3 regions of the Chitinophaga sp. HK235 genome follow, and region 1 is predicted to be linked to each of the others. Evidence: riboswitches for the same ligand, from Rfam matches in the RefSeq annotation. Region 1 holds a riboswitch; each other region holds the start of a gene.
The links. Region 1 has a riboswitch for thiamine pyrophosphate ahead of thiS (sulfur carrier protein ThiS). Riboswitches for the same ligand answer to the same signal wherever they lie in the genome.
Positions count from the first base shown of each region.

Region 1 (5,793 bases):
CCGGAAAACTTCCCCAAAGAACCAGCTGCTGATGAAACCACATCTTTTACCATGCCCTCTACCGGCCTGGTAACAGCTATCAACAAAACGCTCTTTGCCGTGAGCAACGACGACCTCCGTCCTGCTATGACAGGCGTTTTCTTCGAGCTGGGCACCGAACATCTCACCTTCGTGGCCACCGACGCCCACAGACTGGTGAAATATGTAAGAACAGACGTAAAATGTCCACAGGCAGACAGTTTCATCGTTCCTAAAAAACCGCTGAACCTCCTGAAATCTGCCCTGCCGGACAACGATACTGAAATCAAGGTATCTTATAGCCAGAACCACTTCTTCGTACAGCACGAAGGCGCCCAGATGATCTGCCGCCTCATCGATGCCCGTTTCCCTGACTATAAGGTGGTAATACCTAAAGACAACCCTTACCGCCTCACCGTGGTAAAAAGCGACTTCCAGAATGCCCTGAAACGTGTAGGCGTATTCGCTAACAAAAGCACCAACCAGGTAGCACTCAATATCACCGGCACTGAACTGCAGCTCTCCGCCCAGGACGTAGACTTCTCCTTTGAAGGTAACGAACGTATGAACTGCCAGTACACCGGCGAAGATATGCAGATCGCCTTCAACGCCAAATTCCTCATCGAAATGCTCAACGCCGCAGAAGGGGATGAAGTAACCGTTGAACTGGCCACCGCTACCAAAGCAGGTATCCTCAAACCTTCCGAAAAAGAAGAAAATGAAGATCTGCTCATGCTGGTAATGCCACTGATGCTGAATAACTAAACTGTAAAAAAGTAACTTTTAGTCCCGCCTAAAGCAAACGGATATACTAAAAGTCACATGCTTATAGCTAAAAACTTATATATAAAGCAATCTCTTCCAAAGAGGTTGCTTTTTTCTTTGCCCATGGCGGAAAAGAGCGCTTATTTATTCCCCAAAATGTTGTAATTTTTAAGCGGAGTAAACAGAAAAAACAGCTTATAGAAACAACAGTAGAAACAGTATTTGTATAGATTAGTTACTCCCGAATATCCACCCGTTAGAAATTGTTGCCGGCCCGAAAAAACCTCCAGTATGCATTAAAGCAACGTTAAAGACAGTTCCGAATATATCTTACCAGTATATGGTAACATTTTTTGAAAATATTCCATCTTATTACCGCACCGCTATCCTCGTGGGCGGATTGCTGTTACTGTGGATCATAGAAGGCCTGGTGCCCCGTTTCCACTTCCGTAACAACAAGTACCGTCATGCCGGTACGAATCTGTTCTTTACACTCACCACCCTCGTCATCAACACTGCCTGCGCCTTCCTGATCGTCAAAGCCTCCCTGTGGACCAGCAGCACCCACTTCGGACTCCTGTACTGGCTCCATCTCCCCCTATGGCTCCATACCATACTGGCCCTCCTGATGCTCGACCTGATAGGCGCTTACCTGATCCATCTCGTACAACATAAAGCCGCCTGGATGTGGCAGTTCCATAAAATACACCATATAGACACCCAGATTGACGCTACCACCGCGCTGCGCCATCATCCGGTAGAAAGTATCTTCCGGGTAGCCGCCCTCTTTGTGGCCATCATCACCATGGGAGTACCCTTCTGGATGGTGATGTTTTACCAGACCCTGTCCGCATTTATGTCGCAGTTCAATCATGCCAACATACGGCTGCCCAAAGTACTCGATGATATCCTCAGCTGGGTGATCGTGTCACCCGACATGCATAAGGTGCATCATAGCCATTACCAACCGGAAACAGACTCCAATTATGCCAATATTTTCTCTATATGGGATCGCCTTTTCGGCACCTTTAAAGCAGTTCCCGATACTACCTCCATCCGTTACGGACTGGATGAATATACGGATAACCGTTACCAGGAAGTAGGCCCACTGCTCAAAGTGCCCTGGGAACACCCTGTAACTGACAAAGACAAGGTAAGTGGAGTAAGCAGTAACCTATAATTGTACGATTTTTCTTCATCTGTTCATTAAATCCGAATATATATGCAACACTCAACCACACTCACAAAAACAACCTGCATTGCTGCACTGGTAATCGGCGTTATCGCCGCAGCATTTGCCTTTACTACCAAAACGCCCGCCTATGCCGTTACATCCGGTGTTGTAGCTGGCATACTCGGTCTTATTTCCCTCTTTATCGGCAGAAAAAACATCGATGATATGCAGCTCGCCGCCGCCGGCATCTTCATGTCGGTAGTAGCCTGCCTGGTAGGACTGTGGCAGATTTATAGCTGAGTAGGTTTATTGGCGACGACGGTACCTGTCCGTATAGCCCTCAGCAGCTTTTATAGGAAACAATACCAACGATGTATCTGACAACTCCCTGATAATAGTGGTGTCCACAATGGCAGCAGTATCCTTTACTCCCTCCGAATGGCTCCACAATAACAGTGTGTCGTTATTCAGCGCCCATTTTTCATATATCAGCGTGTACATGTTAATAGAGCGGGCTGTCCCGTTACTGCGCAGTTGAAATCCCTGCATTTCCTTATCCAGGCCCGCTACGGGCTGTATCCATTTCCCTATGAGCTTAGCTGCATCAATATGCAGTGTATCAGTTACAGCAGCGATGCTGTCGGTAACGCCGGCATTGCTGCTATCTGTTATAACTATCAGGCTGCTGTCATGAGCTACCTCTTCCGGTGCCCTGCCGGCTTTCTGCTTACAGGCAATTAATAACAATAAAAATGGCAATAGTGACGGTAACTGTTTCCTTAGCATGAAACTAAATTACGAATTACGACTATATACAACCCATATTTTTTGCCCACTCCAAACCAGCAGCCCTCGCAGAAAAATAATATTCCCTCTCCATTATCATTTTTTCTTTTACTTTTACAATCACTTTAGGGGTGTTTATCCTGAACAGGGATAAGCTGAGATGATACCCTCAGTACCTGAAGCAGTTCATACTGCCGTAGGGAAAAGTAACTGAACTTTCTCATCTTCCACATCCTTAAAGTTTATTGTTTCACTTAAATTCCAACACGCATGGAAGTCCTTGTAAACAATAAACTTTATGCGGTGCAGCAAGGGATAACTATTGCTGCCCTATTACAGTTTATTCAACTCTCTGCTCAAAAAGGTATCGCTATCGCGGTCAACAATCAGGTGGTCCCCAAAAACAACTGGGACCAGCAACCATTACAAAACGCCGATAGTATAACCATTATCCGCGCCACGCAGGGCGGATAAAACCTGTATTAATTTTTCTTCGTTTACCCTTTTCCGTTATATCAAACGGAAGCGCGATTCCCATGTCCAAAAATTCTTACATCATGCAACAAAAACCCGCGGCCATCAGCCGTACTCCCTTCCCCGCTTCAGAAAAAATCTATGTTAGCGGAACGATCCACCCCGTAAAGGTGGCTATGAGAAAGATAACCTTAACGGATACACGCACTAATGGCCGCAATGGCACCGCCAGCCCTAATGAACCTGTGATCGTATACGATACCAGCGGTCCCTACACCGACCCCGCCATTAACATCGACGTTACCCGCGGACTACCCCGACTGCGCGAATCATGGATCAGCAGCAGGGGAGATGTGGAACAGCTGCAGCAATACACCAGTCCCTACGTCAGACAACTGCAGCAACAAGGCGATAACATGCCACAAATGAGCATCAGCGCCAAACCACTCCGCGCACTTCCCGGAAAAAATGTGACACAGTTGTATTATGCGCAACAAGGCATCATCACCCCCGAAATGGAATATATCGCTATCCGCGAAAATCAATACGCAGACAAACTCTTCCGGGAAAACGACCCGCTCTGGCATCAGCATCCGGGCAATAGCATGGGCGCCCATATTCCCAAACTCATCACACCCGAATTTGTAAGACAGGAAGTGGCCGCCGGACGCGCCATCATACCCGCCAACATCAACCACCCGGAAAGTGAACCCATGATCATTGGCCGTAACTTTCTCGTAAAAATAAACGCCAACATTGGCAACTCCGCCGTGACCTCCAGCATAGAGGAGGAAGTGGAAAAAGCCGTATGGTCCTGCCGCTGGGGTACCGATACCATCATGGACCTCAGCACCGGTAAAAACATTCACGAAACAAGAGAGTGGATCATCCGCAATTCCCCGGTGCCCATTGGTACAGTACCTATCTACCAGGCGCTCGAAAAAGTGAACGGTAAAGCAGAAGACCTTACCTGGGAAATCTTCCGCGACACCCTTATCGAACAGGCAGAACAAGGTGTAGACTACTTCACCATTCATGCAGGTGTATTACTTCGTTATATACCGCTGACGGCTAAACGAACAACAGGCATAGTATCCCGTGGCGGCTCTATCATGGCTAAATGGTGTCTGGCTCACCACAAGGAAAACTTCCTCTATACCCACTTTGAAGAGATCTGTGAAATCATGAAAGCCCACGACGTTTCTTTCTCACTGGGTGATGGTCTTCGTCCCGGCAGTATCGCCGATGCCAACGATGCCGCCCAGTTTGCAGAACTCGAAACATTGGGAGAGCTCACCAAAATAGCCTGGAAACATCAGGTGCAGGTAATGATAGAAGGTCCGGGTCACGTGCCCATGCATCTTATCAAAGAAAACATGGACAAACAGCTGCAACACTGCCATGAAGCACCCTTCTACACACTTGGTCCTCTCACTACGGATATCGCTCCCGGCTACGATCATATCACTTCCGGCATAGGAGCCGCCATGATAGGGTGGTTTGGTACCGCCATGCTGTGTTATGTTACGCCCAAGGAACACCTGGGCCTACCAAACAAGGAAGATGTACGGCAAGGTGTTATCACCTACAAAATCGCGGCACATGCTGCCGATCTCGCCAAAGGCCATCCTGGTGCACAACACCGCGACAACGCCCTCAGCAAGGCCCGTTTTGAATTCCGCTGGGAAGACCAGTTCAACCTTTCCCTGGATCCGGAAACAGCCCGCTCTTTCCATGACGAAACGCTGCCTGCAGAAGGCGCCAAAATCGCCCATTTCTGCTCCATGTGCGGCCCTCACTTCTGCTCTATGAAAATTACCCAGGAAGTACGTGACTTCGCTGCCAAACAGGGACTCGATGAAACAACAGCACTGGAAGCCGGCATGACAGAGCAATCAAAAGCATTTACGGCTCAAGGTGGCGAGATATATCAATAAAAAACACATCCGTATGATCTGGATCATCACCTCACCAGAACGCATATACGAAGAAGAAAAAATAATCGCGGACCTGCTGCAGGCAGGAGCCCATCGTATCCTGCTACGAAAGCCAAGCTGGCAACCGAGGGAATACATGGCCTTGCTGGACAAAACAGACCCATCCTGTTATGCTCGCATCATTGTCCGCGATAACTTTCAGGTATGTCAGCGGTTTCCGGTGGGAGGCCTCCACCTAAGTGGTAAAGTACGGGAAAGCATGAACTGCAGAGAGTTACAGCTTTGTCTGCAACGCTACAGGAATTGCAGCACAGGTATCCATGATATGGCAGACATCACTTCCATGGCACCACAGTTTACCACACTGCTGTTAAGCCCCGTATTTGACAGCATATCCAAAGCAGGCTACAATGGCCGCTTTGCACAACCCCTTCCCGATAAAAAGGGAAGGCAGGTGTTAGGCATGGGAGGCATCGATGCCAGCAACATCAGCAGGTTAAAAGACTGGCATTATGATGGCGCCGCCCTGCTGGGCGCTATCTGGCAACAACCGGAACAGGCGGTCAACAATTATCAGCGTATTCAGGCACAATGGAACAGCAACGACCATCCGTAATGAGCTTTGCAGGCCTCGACCCC
Region 1 covers NZ_CP073766.1:5,316,673-5,322,465, reverse strand. The annotation lists gene dnaN (DNA polymerase III subunit beta) at 1-783, shown strand, start outside; gene KD145_RS19985 (sterol desaturase family protein) at 1,124-1,963, shown strand; gene KD145_RS19980 (hypothetical protein) at 2,006-2,257, shown strand; gene KD145_RS19975 (lipocalin family protein) at 2,264-2,743, opposite strand; TPP riboswitch at 2,861-2,963, shown strand; gene thiS (sulfur carrier protein ThiS) at 3,014-3,217, shown strand; gene thiC (phosphomethylpyrimidine synthase ThiC) at 3,301-5,154, shown strand; gene KD145_RS19960 (thiamine phosphate synthase) at 5,168-5,770, shown strand; gene KD145_RS19955 (hydroxymethylpyrimidine/phosphomethylpyrimidine kinase) at 5,746-5,793, shown strand, end outside.

Region 2 (5,793 bases), 1.5 Mb from region 1:
AGTATCATACACTACCTTGTTCTGCTTCAGATCATAAGCACTGTAGGTGCTTCCGTTAGGCTCATATTTTTTATTGAAGATATTGTTGAGCATAAGTTGCAGTCCCAGTTCGCGGAATAACGGTTGCGGTACTACGTAGTTGAAACGAAGGTTGCTTACGTAATAAGGATCGAGACTGGCATCGTTGCTGGAAGTATTAGCCAGATACTGACGGCTGACGTATTTGCCGATCAGGTCTATGGTGAGACCTTTCAGCGGACGGGCAGTCAGTGTGTATCCACCTACGAAGGAAGGGGAGAAGGAGATGTTTGTTTTCTTATATGTCTCAGTGTGGGCTACAGCATTGCTGTCGTAGGAGATAGCATTGTAGTCCAGTACTTTATTCTGGCTGAAAGCTGCGTTGGCAGCGATGGAGAAGATATTGCTCAGTTTAACGTTACCACTCACTTCCACGCCTGCACGATAACTCTTAGGTATGTTGGTACGAACATAAGCACCTACATCGGTGAGCATACCGGTTTGTACGAGCTGGTTTTTATAGTTCATGTAGTATACGTTGGCCTGGAGGGAGGCGATGCTGTTGCTCCAGGAGTAACCGGCTTCGAGGTCGCGGAGTACTTCGGGTTTAGGCTGTGTTACGCCGTAGTTGGATTCGAAGTCAACACGATTAGGTTCTTTATGCGCCACGGCGATGGAGGCAAACACCCGGCTGGCGGGACTGAGCAGATAAGAGATGCCAGCCTTAGGATTAAAGAAGTTATAGTAGACATGCGCCATATATTCCGGTGCGGCTTCAAAGCCGTTCATGTTGTAGGCGATGTTGCGGTACTGCAGATCGGCGAAGAGACGCAGTGCTTCAGTGATTTTGTATTCTCCTTTCCAGTAGATGTTGAAATCGTTTTTGTCGGCGGGGTAGCGGTAGTATTCATGGTCTTTGTCTATGCCGACTTTAGCCCAGATGACTTTACCGTAGTGATCACCGGTATAGCGGTTCCAGCCGCCGCCGAGGCTCCAGTTGAATTTGTTGCCGGTACGGTTCACAGAGAAGACGCTGCCGTAGAAGTAGTTGTCGAGCCAGAGCTGACGTACCAGGTCGGTGCTGGTAACTGGGGTGCCGTTGATTTCGAAGGGAGGCAGACCGTAATCAGAGAGTGCACTGTTGGCTCTATATTGTTCGTAGTAGCCGCGGCCACGGGTGAGGTGCAGGGCTACGTTGAAGTTGAGACCGGAATTTATTTCCTGATTGAGGAACAGCTGATAGTGGTCCTGTTGGTAGTTGTCAGTTTCGTTGTTGTAGGGAGTACCGGGTTTTGCGGTGCCGGCAGAGTTATATGTCCTGGCGGAGTCCAGGAATGCCTTTGGTACGCCGTTCCAGGCCTGGTATGTTTTTTCTTTGCCGGAGAAGATGTTGAGGCGCAGCGCTGTCTTTTTGGAGATGTACGCGGCGGAAGTATAGAAGGAGCGCAGGTCAGAGGTGGCGCGGTCTATATATCCGTCGGAGGTGATTTTAGACAGGCGTGCGTCGATGGTGAAGTGGTCGTTGATAAGGCCGGAACCTACTTTGACAGTATTTTTCCAGCTGTTGAAGGAGCCGAAGCTGCTATTGATTTCACCATATGCTTTTTCACGGAATTCGTTGGTGCTGAGGTTGAGCGTGGCCCCGAAGGCGGCGGCTCCGTTGGTGGAGGTACCTACACCGCGTTGCAATTCTATGCTGCTCACGGAGGAGGCAAAATCAGGCATGTTCACGAAGAAAGTACCTTGTGATTCCGCATCGTTGACAGGTATACCGTTAACGGTAACGTTGATGCGGGTGATGTCGGAGCCACGTACGCGCATGCCCGTATAGCCGATACCGGTACCGGCGTCGGAGCTGGTGACTACGCCGGGTTGTTGGTCCAGCAGTATGGGCAGGTCTTGTCCGAGGTTGGCCTTTTTGATATCGGCAGCAGATAAAGTGCTGTTCACAAACGGAGCGTTTTTACCGGCGCGGAGACTGCTGATCTCTACCGGTTTCACAAGAAGGCCGGTTTCTTCCAGTGCGATATCTGCCACCTGTGTGCTGTTGGAAGCCTGCAGGGTGGTGTTGTAGGATTTGTAACCGATATAACTTACCTGAAGCGTATAATTTCCTTTTTTAGGGAGATGAATGCTGTAACGGCCTTTTTGATCTGTTAAGGTGCCTGTTTGGTTGATAGAGATGGTAACACCTTCCAGCGGTTTACCATTGGTTTTACTGGTAACGGTACCCGTCAGCAGGGATTGTGCCTGTAAAGTGCCTGCTATAGACAGCAGCACCAGCAACATAAGCTGTTTCATTTTTAAATATGTCTGTTTTCTGTTTTCAATTTCCTAACCAGCATTACCTGGTCCAGGTTCTGTGGGTGTGATCTCAGCCTGAAAAGTAAGGCACCCCATAAATGGCGAAGGAGTTGTTGATTCCTTGCTAAGCTGCAAAGATAGGTTAATAAAAACATAAAATTGTTTTTTGTTGACAGGTGTGTGTAGCCGCTGGCGTGAAAACGGAAAAAATGATGTATTTTCCTGCTGCACTTCTCTCAATCATCTTGTATAAATTTTTAACCATTAAATCTTTATCAGATGATCAAACTTCAGTTAATCGGCCATTTGGGCCGGGATGTAGTCAGGAAGGAAGTGAACGGCAATGTGGTGCTTAATTTTCCGGTGGCGGTGAATGAGCGTTTCAGAAACCACGCCGGCGTGCTGGAAGAACGGACCACCTGGGTGGACTGCTCTTTGTGGAACAGGGAAGGACTGGCACCTTATCTGAACCAGGGTGTGCTGGTATTTGTGGAAGGAGCGCCCAAATCGGAAGGTTACATCACTAAAAACAACAATCCTGCGGGAGCACTCCGGCTCCGGGTTTTCCAGCTGCAGCTGCTTAGCCGTAAGGATGATGAAAAACGCCGCACGATCATGCCTGAAGTTCCGGCTGTTCCCGAGCAGGAGCTTGTGGAAGAACAACCCGCCGACGATCTGCCCTTCTAAATAAAACATGCATTCCAACAGGAAGGGCTGTCTCTGGTAATGGAGACAGCTTCTTTTCCGATAAGGTTATTGCTCCCATTCACCATATCATATCTTTTAGTATGTATGTGTTGTTAGTTGTATATAATAATTTTTAGTAGAATCTATTGGCCACAGGATATAGTGCCCTGGCGGATTGCTTTCATTTTTACCCCTCAGAAATATTACCCCAACACCCCCTTTTTTAATTTTTTTTTAAAAAGATTTGGTGTGAATGAAAATAATTCTATCTTTGCACCCTCATTGCGAGGTAGAGCAGAGGTAGCTCGTCGGGCTCATAACCCGAAGGTCAGTGGTTCGAATCCGCTCCTCGCTACAAAGAGCGCATCAGCGCTGGTAAAGAGACCAGAAAGAGCCGAAGAAATTCGGCTTTTTTTATTTCCGTAAGTTTGAGCTGTGGAATGCATCACAGCCTTCATAAGATCATCATGCACAAAGCAGGTTTTGTAAACATATTCGGTAAGCCCAATGCGGGAAAAAGTACCTTGCTCAACGCCATCATCGGTGAAAAGCTGGCTATCATATCCCCCAAGGTGCAAACCACCAGACATCGTATCACAGGCGTATTGACAGAGCCGGGCTACCAGATCGTATTCTCCGATACCCCTGGTATCATCGACCCGAAATATAAACTGCACGAAAAAATGATGAGTGCGGTGAAATCAGCCCTGGAAGATGCTGACGTGGCTTTACTGATCATGGACGCAAAAGACTCGCTGGAAGAAAACCTCGAACTGTTCGAATCCTTACGGCTCAAAGTACCGGCTATCCTCATCATCAACAAAATGGATAACCTCGTTAAAGCAGACATGGACGCACTGCTCGAACGGGTTAAAGCATGGGGAAAAGCCAAAGCGGTAGTAGCTATCTCTGCCAGACAGAAAAAAGGACTCCCCGAACTGATGAAGGAAATCGTTGCCATGCTCCCGGAAGGGAACCCTTTTTACCCGGACGATACCCTCACGGACAAGTCTACACGTTTTCTGGTGGCAGAAATGATACGGGAAAAAATCTTCCAGTTGTTTGAAGAAGAAATCCCTTACCATACTACCGTAATCGTCACTCAGTTCCAGGAAAAGGAAACACTGACTAAAATAACGGCAGAGATCATCGTTACCCGTGATACGCAGAAAGGCATCATTCTTGGAGAAGGAGGTAAATCGATCCGTGAGCTGGGAACACAGGCCAGAAAAGAAATCGAGCAATTCATCGAACGTAAGGTGTTCCTCGAACTGTTCGTTAAGGTACGTGGTAAATGGAGAGACAACGATCTCTTCCTGAAAGAATACGGATATTAATTCCGTTGTGCACAATTTTTAAAAATAGTAATAGTAATATACAATGGCTGGATTTACAGTAGCTATAGTGGGCCGCCCGAACGTGGGCAAATCAACGTTGTTCAACCGTTTACTGGAACAGCGCAGAGCTATCGTAGACGATCAGAGCGGTGTAACGCGTGATCGTCAATATGGTATTGCGGACTGGAACGGCAAATCTTTCAACGTGATCGATACCGGCGGGTTTGTATCCAACAGTGATGATGTATTTGAACGGGAAATCCGTAAACAGGCCAAAGTGGCCATGGATGAAGCAAACGTGCTGATATTCATGACCGATGTATCAACCGGCATCACCGATCTCGATTCCGATGTGGCCAATCTCCTGCGCCGTACTTCCAAACCGGTATACCTGGTTGTCAATAAAGTGGATAACGGCCAGCGTCAGCTGGAAGCCACTGAGTTCTACAGCCTTGGCTTCGATAAAACCTTCTTCCTCTCTTCTATGAGTGGAAGCGGTACCGGTGAACTGCTCGATGATATCGTAACCAATATCACCGATGATATGGAAGACCCCAACCTGGAATCCAATATCCCTAAAATTGCGATCATTGGCCAGCCTAATGTGGGTAAATCTTCCCTGCTCAACGCCCTCGTGGGTGCAGACCGTAACATCGTATCCGATATCGCCGGTACTACCCGCGATACCATCCATACCCGGTACAACATGTACCAAAAGGATTTTATCCTCATCGATACCGCCGGTATCAGACGTAAACAAAAGGTAAATGAAGACCTGGAGTTTTACTCCGTTATCCGCGCTATCAAAGCTGTAGATGAATCCGATGTGGTGATGCTCCTGCTGGATGCTGAAAAAGGCATCACGGCCCAGGACCTCAGCATCTTTAGCCTCGCTGCCCGTAAAGGTAAAGGCGTGGTGGTGCTGGTCAACAAATGGGACCTGATGGAAAAAAGCACCAACACTGCCCGCGACTACGAAAAAGACCTGAAAAAACGCCTGGCTCCTTTCTCCGATGTACCGGTGATCTTCACCTCCGTCGTCGAAAAGCAACGTATCTTCAAAGCGATAGAAACCGCACTGGAAGTATACGACAACCGCCAGCGCAGAGTACAGACCTCCCGCCTCAACGAGGTGATGCTCAAAGCTATCGAAGCTTTTCACCCGCCGGTAGTAAGAGGTATTCCTATCCGTATCAAGTATGTAACGCAACTGCCTACGCATACACCGGCCTTTGCTTTCTTCTGTAACCTGCCGGATGATGTGAAGACGCCTTACAGAAATTATCTTGAAAATCAGCTTCGGACAAACTTTGATTTCAGAGGGGTGCCGATCAAAATTTTCTTCCGTAAAAAATAGTCGAAAAAAAACGGGGTGAATTGATTTTGCATTCTGAAAATATTCTATACCTTTGCGGCGGTTTTAAAAAAATAAAACAAACTAAAATGA
Region 2 covers NZ_CP073766.1:6,805,288-6,811,080, forward strand. The annotation lists gene KD145_RS26010 (TonB-dependent receptor) at 1-2,319, opposite strand, end outside; TPP riboswitch at 2,332-2,427, opposite strand; gene KD145_RS26015 (single-stranded DNA-binding protein) at 2,602-3,009, shown strand; tRNA gene KD145_RS26020 (tRNA-Met) at 3,293-3,364, shown strand; gene era (GTPase Era) at 3,477-4,346, shown strand; gene der (ribosome biogenesis GTPase Der) at 4,390-5,703, shown strand; gene KD145_RS26035 (hypothetical protein) at 5,790-5,793, shown strand, end outside.
Region 2: another riboswitch for thiamine pyrophosphate. It lies ahead of KD145_RS26010 (TonB-dependent receptor); the one in region 1 lies ahead of thiS (sulfur carrier protein ThiS).

Region 3 (5,793 bases), 3.3 Mb from region 1:
AAAGATGGAAGCGTCCAGGTCGAAGCTGGTGCCGGTAGAAGAGGCGTTGGTGTCCCAGCCCAGTCCGATCGTAAATTTGGGAGCATTAATTGCCTGCCGTTGTCCTTTTTGCAAATTAATTGCCATGTTCTATGCTTTTATGTTTTCTTTGAAATATATAGTTGTTAATATAATGAAGATTCCGTTGATAGGCTTCAATAGTATGATAACTATTGCCTAATGCCATATCGTACAAAAGATGGATGAACTTGTCCGATTGATTCTGCAGGAAAATACAAAATGAATCGAAATCGTAATTGAGAATATATTTTACAATTCTGGTATTGATACAGAAATGTTCATCCTGAATGATTTTTTCCAGGTGGAAGATAGACTTCACAAAATGGTAGTTGAGGAAGTTCTCAATGCTGGGATGTATGCTATGGTTCTGCAATTCAGCGAAATAGAGCAAATACATCTCATTGGTCAGCTGATAGGCTTCCACCATTTTGAGGATCATTCTTTCGTGTCCGCCGGTGATACGGATATCATCGAGGAACAGGATGGTTTTGCCGGCCAGGAATTCCCGGTCTATATGAAAAGAATCGTTACCGATCAGTTTCAGTCGTTGTTCCGCATCCAGTTCACCGTAATCCTCCCGGTAGGTGATGATACGGTGTACTTTGGTTTCCTGCAGTACCGGATGGCCGTTGGCAGCCAGCCACCTGTTGAGCCGGAAAACGAAATGGTTTTTCATGGCGAAGGTGGCGGTAGGGATAAAGGCATAGGGGCTGGACACCACCACCAGTTGTGGGATGGAGCGTCCTGTCAGGTGATGTGCTATAAACCCATCTGCCAGACTGATACCAAATTTTGCGGCTACCGCGTCGTCTCCGAATTTAAAACGGCTGTAGTCGTCCGGACAGAATCCGAAATCGCTGGCATCAGTGATTTTGTGCAATGAATAGGTCTGTTTCATCAGTTCAGTAGACTTGAAATACATTGATTGTTGGAGTTGACCAGTAAGGTATGGATACCTATGGCACTGGCTCCCTGAATGTCTGCTTTCACGTTGTCGCCTATATGAATAATATGCCCGGGAGCCAGTACTTCCCCGTTTCTGGCGCTGGCAATATGCTCCAGCATCAAACGGAAAAACTGCTCATTCGGTTTAGACATCCCCGTTTCATCTGAATATAACTGAAAATCGAGGTAACGGTCCAGTTCCAGTTCCTGCAGCACCCGTCTCAGCGTACGGCCTTTGATGAAGGCCGTGTTGCTCAGCAGGCTGAGTGTACAGCCCTGTCTTTCTTTGAGCGTACGCAATACGTTCATGGTAGCGGAACAATACACCATCGGCAGATATTTCATTACCAGTGATTCCATTTCTCCGTAAAGTGCCTGCAGATCTATCTTCTCAAAATCATACCGGTGGTCATTCATCTCACTGATCACCATCAGGTACAATTCTTCCGCTTCGAGATTGCCACCGGTTTTTTCGTTGATGGCATTCGTCATAAGGTCAATCCTGCGGAAGATCCGGTCGGTTTCTTCCAGCGATTTCTGCTGCTGGTTAAAATGATCAAAAAAAAACCTTGTTCTTTCCTGTTTAAAGGAAGGGTTTGATCTGATCAGTGTTAACCAGAGGTCAAAGGAATAATGATAATAGTTGTTCATCTGTTGTTGATGGCATAAGTAATGGCGGTCATGGAACAGCGTTTAAATCAGGGTTAAACCTATTTTGTTGGTAACATAGCATTCATAAGTTATAAGCTGATCATTGGTCTATGAGCCGGGTTAATATCAAAAAGCCTGCCGGTAATATTTTATGCAACTAATATAACACTTAATCCTACACGAAAATGAAATATTTTCAGGATTAAGATATTGATAATAAACGATTTCTGTCAAAACGACCTGAAATTATCTAGTGCTGCGGCCATTTTGCAGTTGTTTGATCTTTTCGGCCATGGCCTGGTTTTCTCTGGTCAGTGTTTCGATTTTTTTATGTTGTTCGATCATGTACAGAGTCAGCTCTTCTATTTTCTGCAGCAGCCGGGCGCTGATATCGCCCAGGTCCAGCCCTTTATCAGTTACTTCTTTTGCAGAGGGAATGTTGGGCAGATGCTGATTGTCCTGAATGAATTTTTCCACGGCCGGTAATGCAGGCAGCGTGTAGGAAGGGTCAAATACAAAATCAGCCCAGTTGTCCTGGTTCACTTTTACTCTTTTGGTATTGATCATTCCATTCACATTCAGCGTAGAGGGGTGGAGGTTAGTGCCCAGATTGACATTGTTGGCATCATCATACTGAACCATGAGCCCGTCATAGGCCTGTGTGGCTTCTCCGTTCAGATAAAACAGTTCTGAAATGCCTAATTGGCCCTGGGGGCCGCTGCCGGTATAAAAAGTAAATCGGATCTGGGCAAACAAGCCATTTATATCCTTGATGAATTCACCGTTAGCATTGTTAGTCACCTCCGCCAGCGTTACCCAGCCGGGGCCACTTATATCGTAACCTTCAACCTTAAAATGAACAGGAGCCCAGTAGCGGGTTGTCCACCCCACGTAGGCGAGTCGCTGAGTGTTTTGTACTTTAAAACCTTCTATAGTGATCACAGTAGGATTACTCTCCGAAGGGGCGGTGGTATAGGCAGGATCGTACCTTCCATCAAAGAGTTTGTAAAGGTCCAGCTGGTTGCCGCCTGCCTGCGTCACTTTAAAGCGGGTGTTGGCATAAAAGAGCATATTTTTTTCCAATCCTGCGTAGCTATTATTAGCAGGGGGAACGAGTGTTGCAGTTTGGGCGTACAGGGAAACGGGCAACAACAAGGCACAGGCCATCCACATTTTTTTCATTGGTACAGGGTTTAGATTAAAAAAAATCAAGCCCGTAAGATAGTTATTAAATCAGGATTTAAAAAAAGAAGGCGCCGGTTTTTCCAGTGCCTCCTTCGTGTTTCCTGCTTCCCTACGCTGGTATTATCCAGTTCAGGTTATTAGGGTTTCATCTCAGATTTGTTTTCATTCCAAACCACCCCTTTTCAGAAACGCTATTGAAACAGGTAAAAGAACCATGCCGTATCTGCTGGTTTGGCCAAGCTATTGATTCACAATAAAACCATTTGCCGACACAGCCTTTTACTGTAGCATGGATTGCACATTGTGTATCAGGTTTTGCCTGTCCGCTTTCGGTTGAAAGAAGCCTCAAACCCGGTGCAGGCAAGCAGTTGAACAAACAGGTAGATCGTTTGTTTCATGTACAAATACTGTATTATTTCACCTTAAAATCTTTATTATGTCTATCGTAAAAGTGATTGAGGTTATTGCTTCCTCCGAAAAGAGTTTTGATGACGCAATTCAAAATGCGGTGAAAGAAGTGTCCAAAACGGTGCACAATATAGACTCCGTTTATATAAAAGATCTGAAAGTGCATGTAAAAGACGGGAAGCTCTCCACCTATGGGCTGATCTGTAAAGTGTCTTTCAGAGTGGACCATCATTGACAAACAAACAGGGATTGGGCCGGCCAATTGTTCAATCCCTATTTCCACCACATTGAATGAAGCTATTATGAAATCGATGCTGATACTGACCGACTTTTCGGACGCTGCCTTCCGGGCGGCAGAATACGCCAGCAACCTGGCCGACAAACTGCAGGTAGAGCGGATCATCCTTTACCATGCATACCGGACCATTATAGCTGGTTCCGAATTTCCCGTGCCAACACCGAAAATGGATAATCTCGTTTATCTGGAAAACATGGAATCACTGGCGGCTATCCAGGACCAGCTGCGCCTTATGATAGACACAGATATTAAGTATGACCTGCTGGCGGAAGAAGCCTATCTGCCCGATCATCTTAACAAACTCTGTAAAGAGAAGGAGGTAGACCTGGTAGTGATGGGTATTTCAGGGAAGTCGAACCTGGAACATTTTTTTATGGGCAGCAATACTTCCCAGGTGATGAAAACGAGCGAATACCCGGTATTGGTGGTGCCTAAAGATGCTATCGTAGGTAAAGAAATCAAAAGCATCATTTTTTCTACGGACCTCCGGAATATATCAAAATCTTCCGCCCAACAGCTGTATCACTTCCTGGACCTGTTTAAGCCGGAAGTGCATGTAGTAAATGTGGAACCTGTTTCCGGAGAAAAGTATTCCCCGGAAACAAAAGAGCAGATCTCCCAGCTGCATGACCTGCTGGAGCAATACAATCCCACCTTCCATTATATGAACGGTACCAATGTCGTGGAAGGCGTGCTTGAGTTTTCAAGGGAGAATCATGCTTCCCTGATTGTGACGGTCCCGAAGAAACATTCATTTATCTCTTCCATTTTTCACAAGAGTATATCGAAGGAGCTTGCTTATAATTCGCAGGTACCTTTGTTGTCGATACCGGCGTTGCCGGAATGATTATTTTACTGTGTTAACGACCCCTTTGAAATAGCCAACAGATTCTGCGATACCGGGCAGCGGGTCTGTCATGTTTTTCTCGTATTCTATGCTGCAGATGCCTTTATATTTGATTTTTTCCAATGCGCTTGCCAGCTGATCGAAGCGGATGACACCTCTGCCTATTTCGGTGGCTTTACCATCTTTGGACGCCTGTGTCACATCTTTGAGATGAAGATCGAATACCCGTTCCTTATAGGCCAGGACTGCTTTGGCGGGATCTTCGCCTGCACGGGTGGCATGGCCGATGTCGATGCACAGGCCCATGCGGGCGTCGCGGTTCCGGATATGTTTCCAGGCATTTTCAGGACCGGGATACAGGGCATCTTCCGGACCATGGTTGTGGATGGCGATGCGGATGTTGGTGGCCTTTACTTTTTCTTCTGTATAGTCCAGCAGTTCCGGTGTGGGAACCCCTACAATCATGGGTACGCCAACCCTTTGGGCGTAAGAGAAGGCTTCATCTACTGCCTGCCGGGTTTTCATATAGATAACGCCTACCGCATATACGTTAATGCCTGCGTCCTTGAATTTGCCTAATACCTGCTGTATCTGTTCGGGGCTGCTGTTGAGGGGAAGATGAATATCCTTGACGGAAATATGCCGGATGTTGGTCCGTTGCATCATGCTGATAGCCTGGTCCAGGCTGAATTGGGCGAAGGTATATCCTGCCACGCCTACAGAGAGTTTGTCTTTGGCAGGGATGGTATCGGATTTTCTGCCGGCAGCGGCCATCAGGGGAGAAAAGGAGGTGGCAGCCAGGCCCAGAGAGGCCTGCAGCAAAAAGTTTCTTCGTGTAGACATATGTTTGCAAGTTGATGATCCCGGACAAGATCTTCAATTTTTTTCTTTTTTTCCAGGGAATTTACAGCGATGTGATCAGCGTATGAGCGTTACCGTGCCCCGTTGCTGTACGATATTGCCCTGTACATCTTTGCCCAGCAGGGTCCATACGTAAGTGCCGGCAGGGAGCTGCTGCCCTTTCTGCGTGCCATCCCAGCCTTCCTGCAGTTGACGGGTGGTGAATACGATATTGCCCCAGCGGCTGTATACGTTGAAATACTCGAGGCTGGCCAGTCCCAAGGCTTTGATGCGGAAGAGATCGTTGAGTCCGTCGCCATTGGGTGAAAAGGCGGTAGGCACAAATACTTTGACGGCATCGAGTACTGTCACCGGTGCAGGCACCTTGGGACTGTAACATTCTCCATCGCGCTGCTGTATATAAAATACTTTGGAGATGATCAGGTTTTTAATAGTGAAAGTGCCGTCTGTACTGGTATATAACGGATTGGGATCAACAGGTTGTGTATACAGGTACCAGGTGCCAGGCACTGGTGGTGCTACTTTGATAACAGCATCC
Region 3 covers NZ_CP073766.1:2,004,096-2,009,888, reverse strand. The annotation lists gene KD145_RS06380 (TerD family protein) at 1-126, opposite strand, end outside; gene KD145_RS06375 (phosphoribosyltransferase family protein) at 116-982, opposite strand; gene KD145_RS06370 (HAD family hydrolase) at 958-1,656, opposite strand; gene KD145_RS06365 (hypothetical protein) at 1,903-2,838, opposite strand; TPP riboswitch at 2,931-3,032, opposite strand; gene KD145_RS06360 (dodecin family protein) at 3,278-3,484, shown strand; gene KD145_RS06355 (universal stress protein) at 3,552-4,394, shown strand; gene KD145_RS06350 (sugar phosphate isomerase/epimerase) at 4,395-5,237, opposite strand; gene KD145_RS06345 (gliding motility-associated C-terminal domain-containing protein) at 5,313-5,793, opposite strand, start outside.
Region 3: another riboswitch for thiamine pyrophosphate. It lies ahead of KD145_RS06365 (hypothetical protein); the one in region 1 lies ahead of thiS (sulfur carrier protein ThiS).